DNA from 4 places in the Massilia sp. 01N410 genome. Region 4 is predicted to be linked to each of the others. Evidence: predicted binding sites of a transcription regulator. Region 4 holds the regulator's gene; each other region holds the start of a gene.
The links. The regulator LexA, encoded in region 4, represses DNA repair genes until DNA is damaged. The targets are predictions, from matches to a motif close to ACTGTATNNNNATACAGT.

Region 1: the regulator LexA is predicted to act here: its motif matches at 1,863-1,880, upstream of recA (recombinase RecA).
Region 2: the regulator LexA is predicted to act here: its motif matches at 1,874-1,891, upstream of AC1DOP_RS06580 (VRR-NUC domain-containing protein).
Region 3: the regulator LexA is predicted to act here: its motif matches at 2,497-2,514, upstream of imuA (translesion DNA synthesis-associated protein ImuA).

Annotation. Positions count from the first base shown of each region.
Region 1 is NZ_JBFTRV010000028.1:31,276-34,947, reverse strand. Features, by position in the region: gene AC1DOP_RS25425 (sensor histidine kinase) at 1-1,024, opposite strand, end outside; gene AC1DOP_RS25420 (response regulator) at 1,046-1,753, opposite strand; gene recA (recombinase RecA) at 1,944-3,026, shown strand; gene recX (recombination regulator RecX) at 3,044-3,502, shown strand.
Region 2 is NZ_JBFTRV010000003.1:350,482-354,153, reverse strand. Features, by position in the region: gene AC1DOP_RS06585 (ATP-dependent DNA helicase) at 1-208, opposite strand, end outside; gene AC1DOP_RS06580 (VRR-NUC domain-containing protein) at 205-1,863, opposite strand; gene AC1DOP_RS06575 (hypothetical protein) at 1,965-2,687, opposite strand; gene AC1DOP_RS06570 (M15 family metallopeptidase) at 2,744-3,583, shown strand.
Region 3 is NZ_JBFTRV010000017.1:1,143-4,814, reverse strand. Features, by position in the region: gene AC1DOP_RS20320 (hypothetical protein) at 1-218, opposite strand, end outside; gene AC1DOP_RS20315 (Y-family DNA polymerase) at 321-1,808, opposite strand; gene imuA (translesion DNA synthesis-associated protein ImuA) at 1,738-2,478, opposite strand; gene trhA (PAQR family membrane homeostasis protein TrhA) at 2,746-3,363, shown strand; gene AC1DOP_RS20300 (hypothetical protein) at 3,399-3,653, opposite strand.
Region 4 is NZ_JBFTRV010000017.1:132,820-136,491, reverse strand. Features, by position in the region: gene rplI (50S ribosomal protein L9) at 13-465, opposite strand; gene rpsR (30S ribosomal protein S18) at 499-789, opposite strand; gene priB (primosomal replication protein N) at 809-1,093, opposite strand; gene rpsF (30S ribosomal protein S6) at 1,127-1,510, opposite strand; gene lexA (transcriptional repressor LexA) at 1,794-2,435, shown strand; gene AC1DOP_RS20905 (tetratricopeptide repeat protein) at 2,541-3,305, opposite strand; gene AC1DOP_RS20900 (tetratricopeptide repeat protein) at 3,380-3,672, opposite strand, start outside.

The DNA.
Region 1 (3,672 bases), on a different contig from region 4:
GCGCCAATAATTGATTGACCAGGCGCGTCGCCGATTCCGAACTCTTGGCCAGCTGCTCCAGTGAGCGGTGGATCTCGTCCGGATCGATCTGGCGCAGGGCGAGTTCCGACTGCATGCGCATGCCGGCCAGCGGGGTCTTCATCTGGTGCGCGGCGTCGGCGATGAAGCGCTTCTGGGCGTCGATGGTGTGCGCCAGGCGCGCCAGCATGTCGTTCAGCGAACCCACCAGCGGCGAGATCTCTTCCGGCACCTGGCGCGAATCGATCGGCGACAGGTCGTCCGGTGGCCGCGCGCGGATCCGTTCCTGCAGCTGGGCCAGCGGCGACAGGCCGCGCGACAGCGCGAACCAGACCAGGGCCAGGATCACCGGCAGGATGATGAACTGCGGCAGGATCACGCCCTTGATGATCTCGTTGGCGAGCTGGGCGCGCTTTTCCAGGGTTTCCGCCACCTGCACCAGGGCCAGGCGCGGTTCGCCGCTGACGCCCGTTCCCGGGTCGGGCAGGGGCTGCAGGTTGACCCAGGCATAGGCGACCCGCACCGGGGTGCCGTGCAGGCTCTCGTTGCGGAAGTGAACGCGGCCGCTGCGTTCGGCGTCATCCAGCGGCGGCAGCGGCAATTCGCGGTCGCCGTCGACGGCTTCGTTGCGCGGTCCCGTGATCTGGAAGTAGACGCTGTCGACGTCGTCGGCACGCAGGAAGTCGCGCGCGCTGCCGGGCAGGCGCGCCACCACCTTGCCGTTTACTTCCTTGACCTGCTGGGCCAGCACGGTGACGCTGTCTTCGAGCGCATGGTCGAAGGGCTGGTTGGCGATCGATTTCGCGACCAGGTAGGTGATGGCGATGCTCATCGGCCACAGCAACAGCAGCGGGGCCAGCATCCAGTCGAGGATCTCGCCGAACAGCGAATGCTGCATGCTCTCCTCGGGCTCGGGCCGCGGAGGAACATACACGGGATCGAAGGTCGAACCGGGGCCGGATTCGGGCGCGATGATGCCGGCGCCGCGCCGCTTGAGGGACCTCATGTGCCGGCCTTGCCCGCCGCCTTACTTGCCGCTGCCGGCGGCCTGCGCCTTGCGTGCGCTGTCGGAATAGCGCTCCAGGCAGTAGCCCAGGCCGCGCACGGTGGCGATGCGGATGCCGCCGGTCTCGATCTTCTTGCGCAGGCGGTGCACGTAGACTTCGATGGCGTTGTTCGACACTTCCTCGCCCCATTCGCACAGGTGGTCGACCAGCTGTTCCTTGGACACCAGGCGGCCGGTGCGCGCCAGCAGGATCTCGAGCAGGCCCAGCTCGCGCGCCGACAGGTCCAGCATCTGGTCGTCGATGTAGGCGCTGCGCCCGACCTGGTCGTACACCAGCGGGCCGTGGCGGATCACGGTCGAGCCGCCGCCCTGGCCGCGCCGGGTCAGGGCGCGCACCCGCGCCTCCAGCTCGGAGAGGGCGAAGGGCTTGGCCATGTAGTCGTCGGCGCCGGCGTCGAGGCCACCCACGCGCTGCTCGATCGAGTCGGCGGCGGTGAGGATCAGCACCGGCAGCAGCGAACCGCGCGCGCGCAGGCGGCGCAGCACGTCGAGCCCGGACAGCTTCGGCAGGCCGAGATCGAGGATCAGCAGGTCGAATTCCTGGGTCGACAGCGCGGTGTCGGCATCCTGGCCGTTCTTCACGCAGTCGATCGCGTAGCCGGACTGGCGCAGGGAGCGCGTCAGGCCATCGGCAAGTACGCTATCATCCTCCGCTAGTAAAATACGCATGATCTCCCCCTGGTTTTGTCGTTTGAGCCTAGCTTACCCGCATATTGTGTTTGATATCTCGCAACATGTCGAATTGATCAAATGGCGGTAAATATCGCTTGCCAAAACCACTGGGATTTTATACAGTACTTCCTATTGAAATCGCGCGAGCGGTCCCTATCTTGGTTCACTCTAGGACTGAAAGTAAATCATGGACGATAAAAAATCCGCAGTAAACGCAGCAGAGAAGGGCAAGGCGCTGGCAGCAGCCCTCGCGCAGATCGAAAAGCAATTCGGCAAGGGCTCGGTCATGCGCATGGACACCAATGCGCCGGTCGAGGAAGTACAAACCGTGTCCACCGGCTCGCTGGGCCTGGACATCGCACTGGGCGTCGGTGGCCTGCCGCGCGGCCGTATCGTCGAGATCTACGGTCCGGAGTCGTCGGGTAAAACCACGCTGACCCTGCAAACCATTGCCCAGATGCAGAAAATGGGCGGCACCTGCGCCTTCATCGACGCCGAGCACGCGCTGGACGTCACCTATGCGCAGAAGCTGGGCATCAAGCTGGACGAACTGCTGATCTCGCAGCCGGACACCGGCGAGCAGGCGCTTGAAATCACCGATGCGCTGGTGCGTTCGGGCAGCGTCGACATGGTGGTCATCGACTCGGTGGCGGCACTGACCCCGCGCGCCGAGATCGAAGGCGACATGGGTGATTCGCTGCCGGGCCTGCAAGCCCGTCTGATGTCGCAGGCGCTGCGCAAGCTGACCGCGTCGATCAACCGTACGAACACCCTGGTGATCTTCATTAACCAGATCCGTATGAAGATCGGCGTCATGTTCGGCAGCCCGGAAACCACGACCGGCGGTAACGCGTTGAAGTTCTACGCCTCCGTGCGTCTGGACATCCGCCGTACCGGTTCGATCAAGGCCGGCGACGAGGTGATCGGTAACGAAACCAAGGTCAAGGTCGTCAAGAACAAGATCGCTCCTCCGTTCAAGGAAGCCCACTTCGACATCCTGTATGGCGAAGGCACTTCCCGCGAAGGCGAGATCATCGACTTGGGCGTGGATAACAAGATCGTCGAGAAGTCGGGCTCCTGGTACAGCTACGGTGGCGAACGCATCGGTCAAGGTAAAGACAATGCGCGTATCTACCTGCGCGAGCGCCCGGCCCTGGCCCGCGAGATCGAAAACAAGGTCCGCGCCGCCCTGGGCGTGCGCGAACTGGCGCCGGTCGCTGCCGGTGACGGCGCCGGTGCGGCCGAGCTGACCGCTGTCGGCGAAGAGTAATCTTCGATAGCGTCTCAGTGAAACAGGTCCTGAGTCTCAAGGCTCGTGCGTTGAAGTATCTGTCGACGCGCGAGCACAGCCGGATCGAGCTGGGGCGCAAGCTGTCTCGCTATGCCGAGGAGGGGGACGACGTCGAAGCCCTCCTCGATTTCCTCGAAAAGAACAACTGGCTGTCGCAGGAAAGGTTCGCCGAGTCTCTGGTGCACCGCCGTGCCGGCCGCTACGGCAACAGCCGCGTGCTGGCGGAACTCCAGCAGCACGGCGTGAAGGGCGAAGAACTCGACGAGCTCAAGTCCGGCCTGAAGGAAACCGAAATTGCCCGCGCCCGCGAAGTGTGGCGCCGCAAGTTCAACCGGGTTCCGCAGGATGCCGAAGATCGTAGTAAACAGATGCGCTTCCTCATGGCGCGTGGTTTTTCGCAGAGCGCGATCCGCAGCGCAATGCAGGGACGAGACGAGGACGACGAGGAATCGTGACCCTCGGTTTGGCCCGACGCTTCAACGCTGAGGCGCAAGCGCACAGCGCCACCCGCCGACGTGCCGCCCGCGGCACCTCCTCAACGGCGGATTGACGCTGTGCGCTTGCACTTCTGTGTTGTCAAACTGCCTGTCAAAATGGCAGCCGGGTGCATCCGCTGGCGCCCTGT
Region 2 (3,672 bases), on a different contig from region 4:
CGCGCACGTGCAGCAGGCCGTAGTCGCCCGCCAAGCCGACTTCGGCGCGGTAATGCTCGCCGCGCCGCGACGCCACCACGGCGTGGCCGGCGATGCCTTCGAGGGCGGTCGGCGAGGGCGTGAAGCGCAGGTCGAGGTCGCCCTGCTTGGCGGTGAACTCGCACAGCGCCCGCACCGCCACCGTGTATCCTTTCGCGGCAGCGGTCAAGCCGCCTCCTGCCACTGCAGGTAGCACACCGTGACCGGCATGCCGTGCTCGGCGCAGAAGTCGATCCAGCGCAGCTGGTTGTCCTGCAGGCGGTCGCCGGGACCCTTCACTTCGATCATGTCGTAGCGGCCTTCGCCCGGCCAGAACTGGATCAGGTCGGGGAAGCCGGTGCGGTTGTCCTTCACGTCCTGCAGGATGCGGCGGAACCACAGCTTCAGGTGGGCGGCCGGGATGCAGCGCAGCGCCAGTTCGATGATCTCGCGGTCGAGCCAGTCCCAGGCCACGAAGGGCGACTGGATGCCGGCCTTGTCTTCCCAGGTGGCGAGGATGGCGTCGACGTGGCTGCCGTCGTCCAGGCGCGCCAGGCAGGCCTCGAACTCGCGCGCGCGGCGCTGGTGGAAGTCGGGGCTGTACAGGTCGGCCGGACCGCGGTGGAAGGGGTGGAAGAAGGCGCCGGGAATCGCCGCGAACACCGCCGGCCAGCACAAGAGGCCGAACAGGGTATTCGCCAGCGTGTTCTCGACGTAGTAGACCGGCGCTTCGTCGCGGTGCAGGTGGCCCAGCACCACGCCCTCGACCCGCCATTCTCCACTCGGGACGGGCAGGTTCAGGTCCAGCCGCGCGGCCTTGCTGGTGCGCCGCGCCTTCGGCGTGACGTGGCCTAGCTTGCGCGCCAGGCGCGGGCCGATGCGCAGCAGGTGCTGGCGCTCGGCTTCGTTTTCCGGCGCCTCGTTCGCCTGGCAGAACAGGGCATAAGCCTGGTCGAACTTCTCGTCCTTCTCCAGCACGCGCATGGCGCGCGAGCGGGCGCCGGGGAAGCGGCAGCCGGCATAGACGGCGTGGGCGGCCTCCCAATCCTTGTCCTTCTCGAGCTGCTGGCCGAGGCGGTACAAGAGTTTTTCGCGGCGGCTGTCCAGCCAGTCGTTGCCGAAGCTGTGGCGTGGCACTTCCTGCACCAGCTCGCGCAATTCCGGGGAGCCCGGCTCCAGCGTCTCGAAGCGTTCGCGGCAGGCGTGCAGCTGCAGGTAATGTTCGATGTCCTGGCGCGAACGGAAGCCGCGCGAGGCTTCCGAAAATTCCACCTGCTCGTAGCGGAACAGGCCGAGGTCGGACAGCACGAACTCGGTCCAGTCCTGGTGCAGGTTGCCGAAGAAGAGCAGGCGCAGGCGGTCGCACAGCGCCTTCACGGCGATCGAAAACAGGGTGTCCTTCGAACCGGGATACCACTGCGAGAAGGGGCGCGCTTCGGCATGCCCGTCGCGCAGCGCTTCCAGCTGCTGGTCCTTGCGCGCCGCCTTCAGCGGCGCCGTCAAGCCGAAGGCCTCGACGATCTCGGGCTTGACCAGCAGTTCGAACAGCTCGGCGATGTCCAGCACCGGATCAAGGGCGATCCAGCCGGTCGGCAGCAGCGCCTCGGCGGCCGCGAGCGGGCAGCCGATCTCCGGATAGTTCATCTTCGAGGCGCGGAACAGGCTGCCCTTGCGCATCACCATGCGCACGAACAGGGCCTGGGAAGGGCGGGGCAGCTGGGCGAAGGCCTGGATGAAGGCTTGCTCGCCGTCGTCGAGCAGATCGGCGTAGCGCTGGGCGATCCAGTCGAGGACGCGCTGGAAATTATCCAGATAATAAAACTCGTTTTCCAGAACCCTGTTCATGTCGCACCATACTGTGGCTTTGTACAGTATAGCGACGCGGCATGACTTTACCCAGCCATTGTGTGGCTTTTTTACCGCGGCGTGCTCTTTTGCCAAGCTTGCTAAGGCTTGCTGGCGGCGTCCTCTGCTTCCTGGCGCTTGCTGGCGTGCTGGATGATGGCCGAGATCAGGGCGACGTCGGTATCGACCGCGTCCTGGGCCGGTTTGGCGGACGGCGCCTGGCGGCCGCGGCGCGTTTCGGCGTGGGCAGGCGCCCTGGCCGCCACGGTCCGCGGCGCCGGTTTGGCGGCGGCGTGGGCGGCCAGGCGTGGCGGATCGCGCTGGGCGTCGCGCGGGGCGATGCGTCCCGCGTGCTGCTGCGGCGGCAGCGTACGTACCGGGGCCGGCGCCGGCGCGTCGGTCACGGGCGCGGGGGCGACCTCGACGACGGTCGCGCCGCCGGCCGGCAGGGTCTCCGCCAAGGGTTCGGCGGCGCCTGTCCTTCCGGGCGCTGGGAGCGCCGGGGCAGGCGGCGCGGCGACGGTGGCGGCCGACTTGCCCTCCGCGCCGGCACCGGCCAGCGCGGCAGCGGTCGGGGAGGGCGCGCCGCCATCCCCCGCCAGCCAGGCCAGCGTGCCGACCAGGCCGACCACCAGCACGCCGGCGGTCCCGTACCAGAACAGGGCCGGCATGCGCCGCAGGCAGCGCAGCATGCGCTGCGGCAGTCCGGCTGACTCGTGGCGGTCGAGCATGGCGAGAATATTGATCTCGTTCGCCGAGCGCCGCGTCGAGGACATCAGGTTCGGACGCCGCGAGCCGGATTGATCTTCATCTGTAGGGCGCACCGTGTACCTCCTAAGATTGGACACCAATGCCAATTAGAAACAAACCGGAGAAGCGGATGCTGATCTTCCTCGCCCTTTTATATTTTTGTCTCGCTTGCAGCCTCATCTGGCTGGCCTGTTTCCCGTCCGGCCGCGCCTCCGTGCTCCAGTTCCTGGGCGGCCTGCAGCGCCGCATGCAGCTGCGCGCCGGCAGTTGGCGGGAGGAGGGCGCTGCCCGCCTGCGCGGCGCCGGACCGGGTCTGCGCTGGCGCTGGCGCGACGTGCGCGGCTGGATCCGCAAGCATCGCGCCCTCGTCGCCGTGGGCGTTCCGCTGGTGCTGGTGCCGCCGCTGGTGGCCTTGCTGATGCGCCGGCCGGATATGTTGCCGGGCTATGAGCCGCTAGATACCGTGGTCGACGCCCAGGTCGCGGCCCTCCTCAAGGGCGAGCAGCTGGTGCCGCCGGCCGCGCTGCCGCCGGTCGCCTTCACCACCCGCGAAGTCGAACTGCTGCGGCCGATGCTGGTCGACGCCAGCCGCAACTGGGGCCTGCTGCATCCCGACTTCAGCCAGCGCCTGCTGCTGGCCTTCCGCATCATGAAGGAAAAGTATGGCTACGAGATGGCGCTGCTCGAGGGCTACCGCAGCCCAACGCGCCAGGACATGCTGGCGAAGATGGGTTCGGCGGTGACGAATGCGCGCGCCTTCCAGAGCTGGCACCAGTACGGGCTGGCCGCCGATTGCGCGTTCTGGCGCGACGGCAAGCTGGTGATCTCGGAAAAGGATCCCTGGGCGATGCGCGGCTACCAGTTGTACGGCGAGGTGGCGGAATCCCTGGGACTGACCTGGGGCGGGCGCTGGGCCATGATGGACCTCGGCCATACCGAGCTGCGCCTGCGCGGGGTGATGCGGCGCTGACGATACGTGCTCTCGCGCCATTGTTTCAACTCAAGGATCGGCGCGGAAATAGTGCCAACATTCCCTGTGGCATTCTTTCAAACCCTGAA
Region 3 (3,672 bases), 130 kb from region 4:
GCCATTTGCAGCCGATCTTGCGGCGTCGGTCCGACCCATTGCTTCCAGTGGCGCGGCGTCTGGTCTTCGCGGAAACCGGGTCTGGCCCGGTCCAGCTTTGCGTAGCCGAACGCGTCCTCGAGCCGGTCGTAGCTGTACTCCCGGTAGTGGTACGTCCGTCCGTCGAAGCAGATGCCGACAGCGGCCGCGGCCGGTGGCAGAACAGATGATGAGTCCACGATGTCCTCACAGGAAGTCGTCGCGCACGAAGCTGGCGGGGAAAATAACAATACACCCGCGGCCCTTGCTTCACCTAGCATTTTTGGACTGCCACCGCGGACTTATCCGAACAGGCCGTGCAGGAACCAGCGCGGCTCGGACTCGTCTGCCCCGATCCTTTCCCGGTACACCCAGTACAGAGCGTGATCCTGCCCCTCGGCGATGAAGTAGTCGCGGGTCTCGGGTCCATTCCACCAGCCTGCCTCGATCCGCTCCGGGTTCGAGGCCATGCGCAGCGGCGATCCATAGAAGGGCCGGTGTTCGCGCATCAGCAGCGCGATCGGCTTGGCCAGCAGCCAGGTCGGACGCGGCAGGCTCATCACGTCGGGCGGCATCTGCGCATTGCGCGCGCGGTCGCTGACCTTCTGCTGCACCGGCACCCAGACATTCGCCTGCTCCGGACGGTAATCGGCCATCGGCCGCGCCTGCAGCACGTTGTCCGCGCCCAGGCGCGCCACCAGCAGCTCCAGCATGCGCATGCGGTCTTCCTCGCTGCCGCCCGGCTCCGGGAACAGGGAGTCGCTCAAGGGCGCCATCGGCTGCAGCTGCTTCGCCTCCAGGCCGAGGCCGATCACCGGCGCCTCCAGCACCAGCTTGGCCAGGCGTTCCTTCAGCAGGCGCACCAGATGCTCGTCGCGCCAGGCCGGCTCGGCCAGCGCCACCTCGACGCAGGTCGGCGGCCGCGCTTCCCTGCCCCGCTCGTGTTCGAGCCTGAGCACGATGCGCTCGACCGCCAGCTGGCGCGCGCACAGCCAGCCGGTCAGCTGCAGCAGCAGGCGGCGGGCGCCCGCCAGCAGCAGCTCGGCATCGTCGATGCGGTCGAACAGTTCGATACGCGCGGCAAAGGTTTCGGGGGCGGCGATCCACTCGTACAGTTCCGGACTCAGGCCGTAGGCGGCGTCCAGCAGGTCGAGCAATGCGCGCCCGCAGCGCCGCTGCAGGCCGGGACGCGGCAGGCGCCGCAGCTCGCCCAGGCTGGCGCAGCCGATGCCTTCGAACCAGGCCGCGAAGGGCCGCGCCGACGGCGCCAGCAGCAGGTCCAGCAGGTCGAGGCGGCGCACCAGGGTCGGCATCTTGAGCGTGCGCCGCATGCTCCTGTGACCGCCGGCGCGCGCCAGCAGCCAGGCGCCGCGCGCGGTCGGGGCGCAGGCGAGCGAGGCCGTGAAGCCCAGCGCGCGCACGTCCGCGCGCACGCGCCGGCACAGTGCGCGCACGCCGCCGAACAGGCGCAGGCTGGCGCCGACGTCCATCAGCAAGGTCCCCTCCTCGGCCTCGGCCACCTGCGGCGTGTACTGCAGCATCGCCAGCGCCACCGCATACAGGGCCTCGGCTTCACGCGGCGGCGAGCGCTCGTGGACCCTGGCATCGGGCATCAGCATCAGCACGCCGCCACGGCGCATGCCGGGCTGGACGCCGGCGGCGCGCGCCGTGGCGGACAACGCCAGCACGCGCTCCTGCTCGAGCACGACGCTGCCGGCGTCAGTGCACCAGCTGGGGCTGAAGACCTCGAGCGGCAGCCGGGGCAGGGACAGGCCGATCCACAGGCGCATGACGTTGCGGTTGAGTTTGTACCAGGTGGGAGGAAAGCGGCAGGAACAGCGGCGCATCGCGCTGCGGTCCCCGGCGCTTGACGAAGTCGATCTCGAGGCCGCCGGCCTGGGGCCGCAGCGCCAGGCGCAGCGGCGCGGGCGAGGCGTCCTGCCGGGAGGCCAGCGGGCGCATCATGAAGAACAGGGTCTCGCCGCCCTGCGCCGCCAGGTGCAGGCGGCGCAGGCTGTCGCCGCGCACCTGGCTCTGCCGCTCGAAGCCCGGCCAGAACAGCAGCGCGCCGCAACTGCCGCTGCGCAGCACCTGTTCGGCCGCCCATAGCGCATCGGCCATGCGGCTGGTGCGCAGCCAGATCAGCTGCGAAGGCGGCACGCCCAGCGCGGCCAGGGCCAGCGCCTGCGGCGGATGGGGCGGCTGCAGCAGCACGATGCGGCGCGCCGCCACCTCCGCCAGGGCCGGACGCAGCAGGCGCATCTCGCCGATGCCGGGCTGCTGCAGCAGCAGGTCGACCAGGGCGCCGGCCGGCCAGCCGCCGCCCGGCAGCTGCGCCGACAGGGCCGCGTGGCCGGTATCCACGCAGCGGCTTGAAGAACGCGCCAGCTGCGAGGCGCGCCAGAGCGACGGATGCAAGGATTCCGGCGCTGCTGAGGTGGAATCTGAGCAGTTGATCATAGGGTGATGCGAAGAAATACTGTATGTTTATACAGTACTATTCTCTTCAGGTTTTGGCAAGGTTTATCTTTTGGAACGCGCTGCCGGCTTCAAAAGCCATTGTTGTAAACCAAACCCGCCCACGCGCGACAATCCAAGCGTTTCAGTTTTACTGCATGCGATACTGTGCGAAGAGCTGAACTTCGGCACAGTGACGAATCAGCGACCGCCTGGTCGGATCATCACTATTTCGCTGCTGGCCGGCAGGAATTTCGCGAGTGCTGACTTATGTATTACGGCGAACGCCTCAACAGTGTCACGCATACCATTGGCGCGGTCCTGGCTGCGGCCAGCGGCGCGCTGTTGATCGTGGTGGCGGCGCGTGGCGGCGATCCCTGGAAAATCGCCAGCTTCAGCATCTACGCCGCCATGCTGCTGATCCTGTACCTGACGTCCACCCTATATCACAGCACTCGGGGCGCAGCCAAGAACGTACTGCGAAAGATGGACCATTGCGCCATCTATCTCTTAATCGCAGGCAGCTATACGCCATTCACTTTAGTCACGCTGCGTGGAATCTACGGTTGGTCGATGTTCGGCGTGGTCTGGGGATTGGCTGTATTCGGTATTGTCCAGGAAATCTGGTATGCCAAGGGCGCGCGTATTCTGTCGCTCGTCATCTATTTGATGATGGGCTGGCTTGCTGCGTTTGGCATCATGCCCCTGATTAGAGTCCTGGGCTGGCAGGGCTTTGCCTGGCTGGCAGGTGGAGGCTTGTTTTACACAATCGGCATCGTCTTTTACGCTACCGACCACAAAGTGCGCCATGGCCACGGCATCTGGCACTTGTTCGTCCTCGGCGGCAGCATTTGCCACTACATCGCCGTTTTCTTTTACGTCGCCTGAAACCCGGCCTGCCACGTACTCCGGCGCTCTTCTACTCAGCAGCCTTCCATGTCCTTGACGATCCGTGTGATGCTGATGGCAGGCGGATCGCTTGCCGGAAACGATTCTTCCAGTCCTTCATCCAGCAATTCATTCTTGTGCTTCGGACTTGTTTCATCGACTTCGTGAAACCGGTTCGACGACGCACATCGTGTTTCACCAGCCCGACCCGCATGGAGACGGATATTCGATTTTCCGGCCGGCATTTTGGAGAGCAGCAAGGGCTCGACCACTTCCACATATTCCATCATATGACTCCCACTTTTCCAT
Region 4 (3,672 bases):
TTGCTGGATTATTTAGGCAGCTTCGCCCACGACTGCAACGGTCACGTCGACGACGACGTCGGTGTGCAGTGCGACGGCAACCGGGTGCTCGCCGGTGGTCTTCAGCGGGCCGGTCGGCATGCGCACGTTGGCCTTTTCGACGGCGAAACCTTGCTTGCTCAGGGCTTCAGCGATGTCGAAGTTGGTCACGGAACCGAACAGACGGCCGTCCACGCCAGCTTTCTGGGCGATGGTGATGGTCATGCCGTTCAGCTTGTCGCCCTGGCCTTGAGCGGCTGCCAGTTTCTCGGCGGCTGCTTTTTCCAGTTCGGCGCGCTTGACTTCGAACTCGGCCACGGCCGATTCGGTTGCACGGCGGGCTTTCTTTTGCGGGATCAGGAAGTTACGTGCGTAACCGTCCTTGACCTTGACGACGTCGCCCAAGTTGCCGACGTTGACGACTTTTTCCAGCAGGATGACTTGCATATTATTCTCCAGTATACGTGTCGTGACCGACGATTAAGCGTTGTGCAGGTCGGTGTACGGCAGCAGGGCCAGGTAGCGGGCGCGCTTGATGGCGGTGTCCACTTGGCGCTGGTAGTGCGCCTTGGTACCGGTCAGGCGTGCCGGCATGATCTTGCCGTTTTCCTGGACGAAATCCTTCAGGGTGTCGACGTCTTTGTAGTCAACCTGTTCCACGCCTGCAGCGGTGAAGCGGCAGAACTTCTTGCGCTTGAACAGCGGGTTCTGCTGTTTACGCTTCAGTTTTTCCTTGGCTTTGTTTTTGTCGAACTTTTTACCGAATGCCATTTTAGGCTCCTGTATCTATCTAAATGAAATCAATGATGTGAAACACCAGGGCTTTGCTGTTGCGGTTCTTCCTGGCCATGAACCCTCGAAACTCGTAGACGGCACCGAGTTCGGCGTCGGCAAATCGCTTCGAAACATCGCCCGCGGCCAGCGCGGTGATCTCGAATTCGACCTGCCTGGCAATCCCTGCTTCCACCTGCTGCGATCCATGTTGCAGGATGCCGCTGACGATGGGGATGCCGGCCGGGGTGTAGCGCAGGGCATCGCGTTCCGCGATGCTTGCGACCAGCAACAGCTCGTTCACTGCCCTTGCGCGCTTCTTTCTTAAGATTAAGAATTAAGCGGCTGCGGCCGGAGCAGCTGCCTGCTCGGCGCGATGGCTCTTGGCTGCGTCTTCGCGCTGCACCGATTTCATCATCGGCGACGGCGCGGTTTCGGCCTTCTTCATCTTGACGGTCAGGTGACGCAGCACGGCATCATTGAATTTGAATGCGGTTTCCAGCTCGACCAGGGTCTCGTTGTCGCACTCGATGTTCATGCAGATGTAGTGTGCCTTCGGCAGCTTCTGGATCTGGTAAGCCATTTGACGGCGGCCCCAGTCTTCGACGCGGTGGATGTTACCGCCGCGCGAGGTGACCGTGGTCTTGTAGCGCTCGATCATCGCCGGAACCTGCTCGCTCTGGTCCGGGTGGACGATAAACACGATTTCATAATGACGCATGCAACACTCCTTAAGGACGTTTAAACAAATGCCCACCTCGGCGTCAAGACGAGTGTGGGAAGGGAAAGCCCGACATTATAACCGCAAAAACGTCAAGAGCTCAATCGCCATTTCGAGGCCGCGTTGGCGGCCCGGCTTGCCTACCGAGCATCGGCTGTGCCCGGCAGGCAAAAAAAACCGGCAAATCGCACGGATTCCCCTTGCGCCCGGCGCAATACTGTACAAAAATACAGGGTATCGGGTTCGCCCCGCACTACCGCTCACCTACGAATTAATCTTTGACATGCTCAAGCTCACCGCACGGCAAGAACAGATCCTCAACCTGATCAAGGAAGCGATCGACAACACCGGTTTCCCGCCGACCCGCGCCGAAATCGCGCAGGAGCTGGGCTTCCGCTCGGCCAATGCGGCCGAGGAACACCTGCAGGCCCTGGCGCGCAAGGGCGCGATCGAAATCTCCCCCGGCACCTCGCGCGGCATCCGCCTGGTCGGCGCCGCAGCCGAACCCGCTCCGGCACCGGCAGTCCCGGCCGCCCTGCTGATGTCGCTGCCGCTGGTCGGCCGCGTCGCCGCCGGTTCGCCGATCCTGGCCCAGGAACACGTCGAGGCCACCTACTCGGTCGACCCGGCCATGTTTTCGAGCAAGCCCGACTTCCTGCTGAAGGTCAAGGGCTGGTCGATGCGCGACGCCGGCATCTGCGACGGCGACTTCCTGGCCGTCAAGAAAGTGGATTCGGCAAAGAACGGCCAGATCGTGGTCGCCCGCATCGGCGACGAAGTCACCGTCAAGCGCTACCGCAAGAGCGGCGGCACCATCGAACTGCTGCCGGAAAACCCGGACTTCTCCGTCATCACGGTCGATCCGCACACCGACGAGTTCGCGCTCGAAGGCCTGGCCGTCGGCCTGCTGCGCTCTTGGCACTGAGCTGGCACTAAGCCGGCACCGAGCCGGCACTAATTTTTGCCACTTGGCAAAATAAACGCCCCGCCCGGCTTGCGCCTGCGGGGCGTTTCTCATTCGGCGGACGGCTTACTTCGTGCCTGCGCCGTTATAGTTGTTCTTGCGCGCTTCCAGGTCCTTCTCGCGTTCGGGCGTCGGCCCGCTCTTGACGATCTCGTTGTGCTGGCTGACATAGGCGTCGGTGGCGTCGCGCCAGACAGTGAAGTCGGCCACGACCATCTTGGCGCTGATCCTGGCGTCTTCCGACAGCCCCTCCTGCACCGCGTCCAGGTGCTTGCTTGCCGTCTCGTATTCGGCCTTGGTCATCAGTTTACGGATGTCCTCGGGAATACGCTTGCTCAGCGGGGTGACCGCATTCAGGTGCTCGGCATAGCGGTTGTAGCAATCCTGCCAGGTCTTCATCTTCGCGCTGTAGCGGTCGATCTCCTCGGTCTGGCGCGACACCGCCGGGAAGCGCGGCGCCGGGCAGCGGTACTCGTCGGTACGGACATCCGAGCCGTCGTATTTCGTCATCCAGTAGTCGATGTCGGCGCGGCGGACCTCGCGCTGCTTCATCATCTCGAGCGAGGCGATGGCGACGGCATTGCCTTTGGCCGCCGCCTTGCGGAACCAGGCGGTGGCCTTGTCCATGTCGATGGCGCCGGCTTCGCCGTAAAAATACATTTCGCCCAGGTGCTGCTGGGCCGTGACGTTGCCGGCATTGGCCAGCCTGGTGTACTTCTGCAGGGCTTCTGGATAAGCCTTCTTGGCGAACAGGGCGTCGGCATCGGCCAGCTCGTCGGCACGGACGGAGCCGGCCGCCAGCAATGCGACGCATAACAGGAGAGTCTTCATGGAAAAGAGCTGTGAAGCAGGGCTGTGAAAAAGAAATTTATCATACCCCCACAGCCCTGCCAGCTCAACAATCCTTACTTGTTGCCGCCCCACGAACGCTGCGGACGCGGCGCCTGCTCCCCCATTTTACGCAGGTAGGAATCATTGGCTTCCCGTGCGTGCTGTTGCTCGTCGTTATGGCGGCGCTTGTCGTCCTCGGTCCTGGCGTTCGCCTCGTTGACAAACTTTTCGGTGGCCGCGTACCAGGCGTCACGGTCGCCGGCAAAGGCCAGCGCCTCGGCCTGGCGGCGCATGGCGGCGCCCGTCAGGGCATCGTTGACGCGGCCGGCCGCCTGCTCGGCCTCACGCGGACTCATCAACTTGAAGA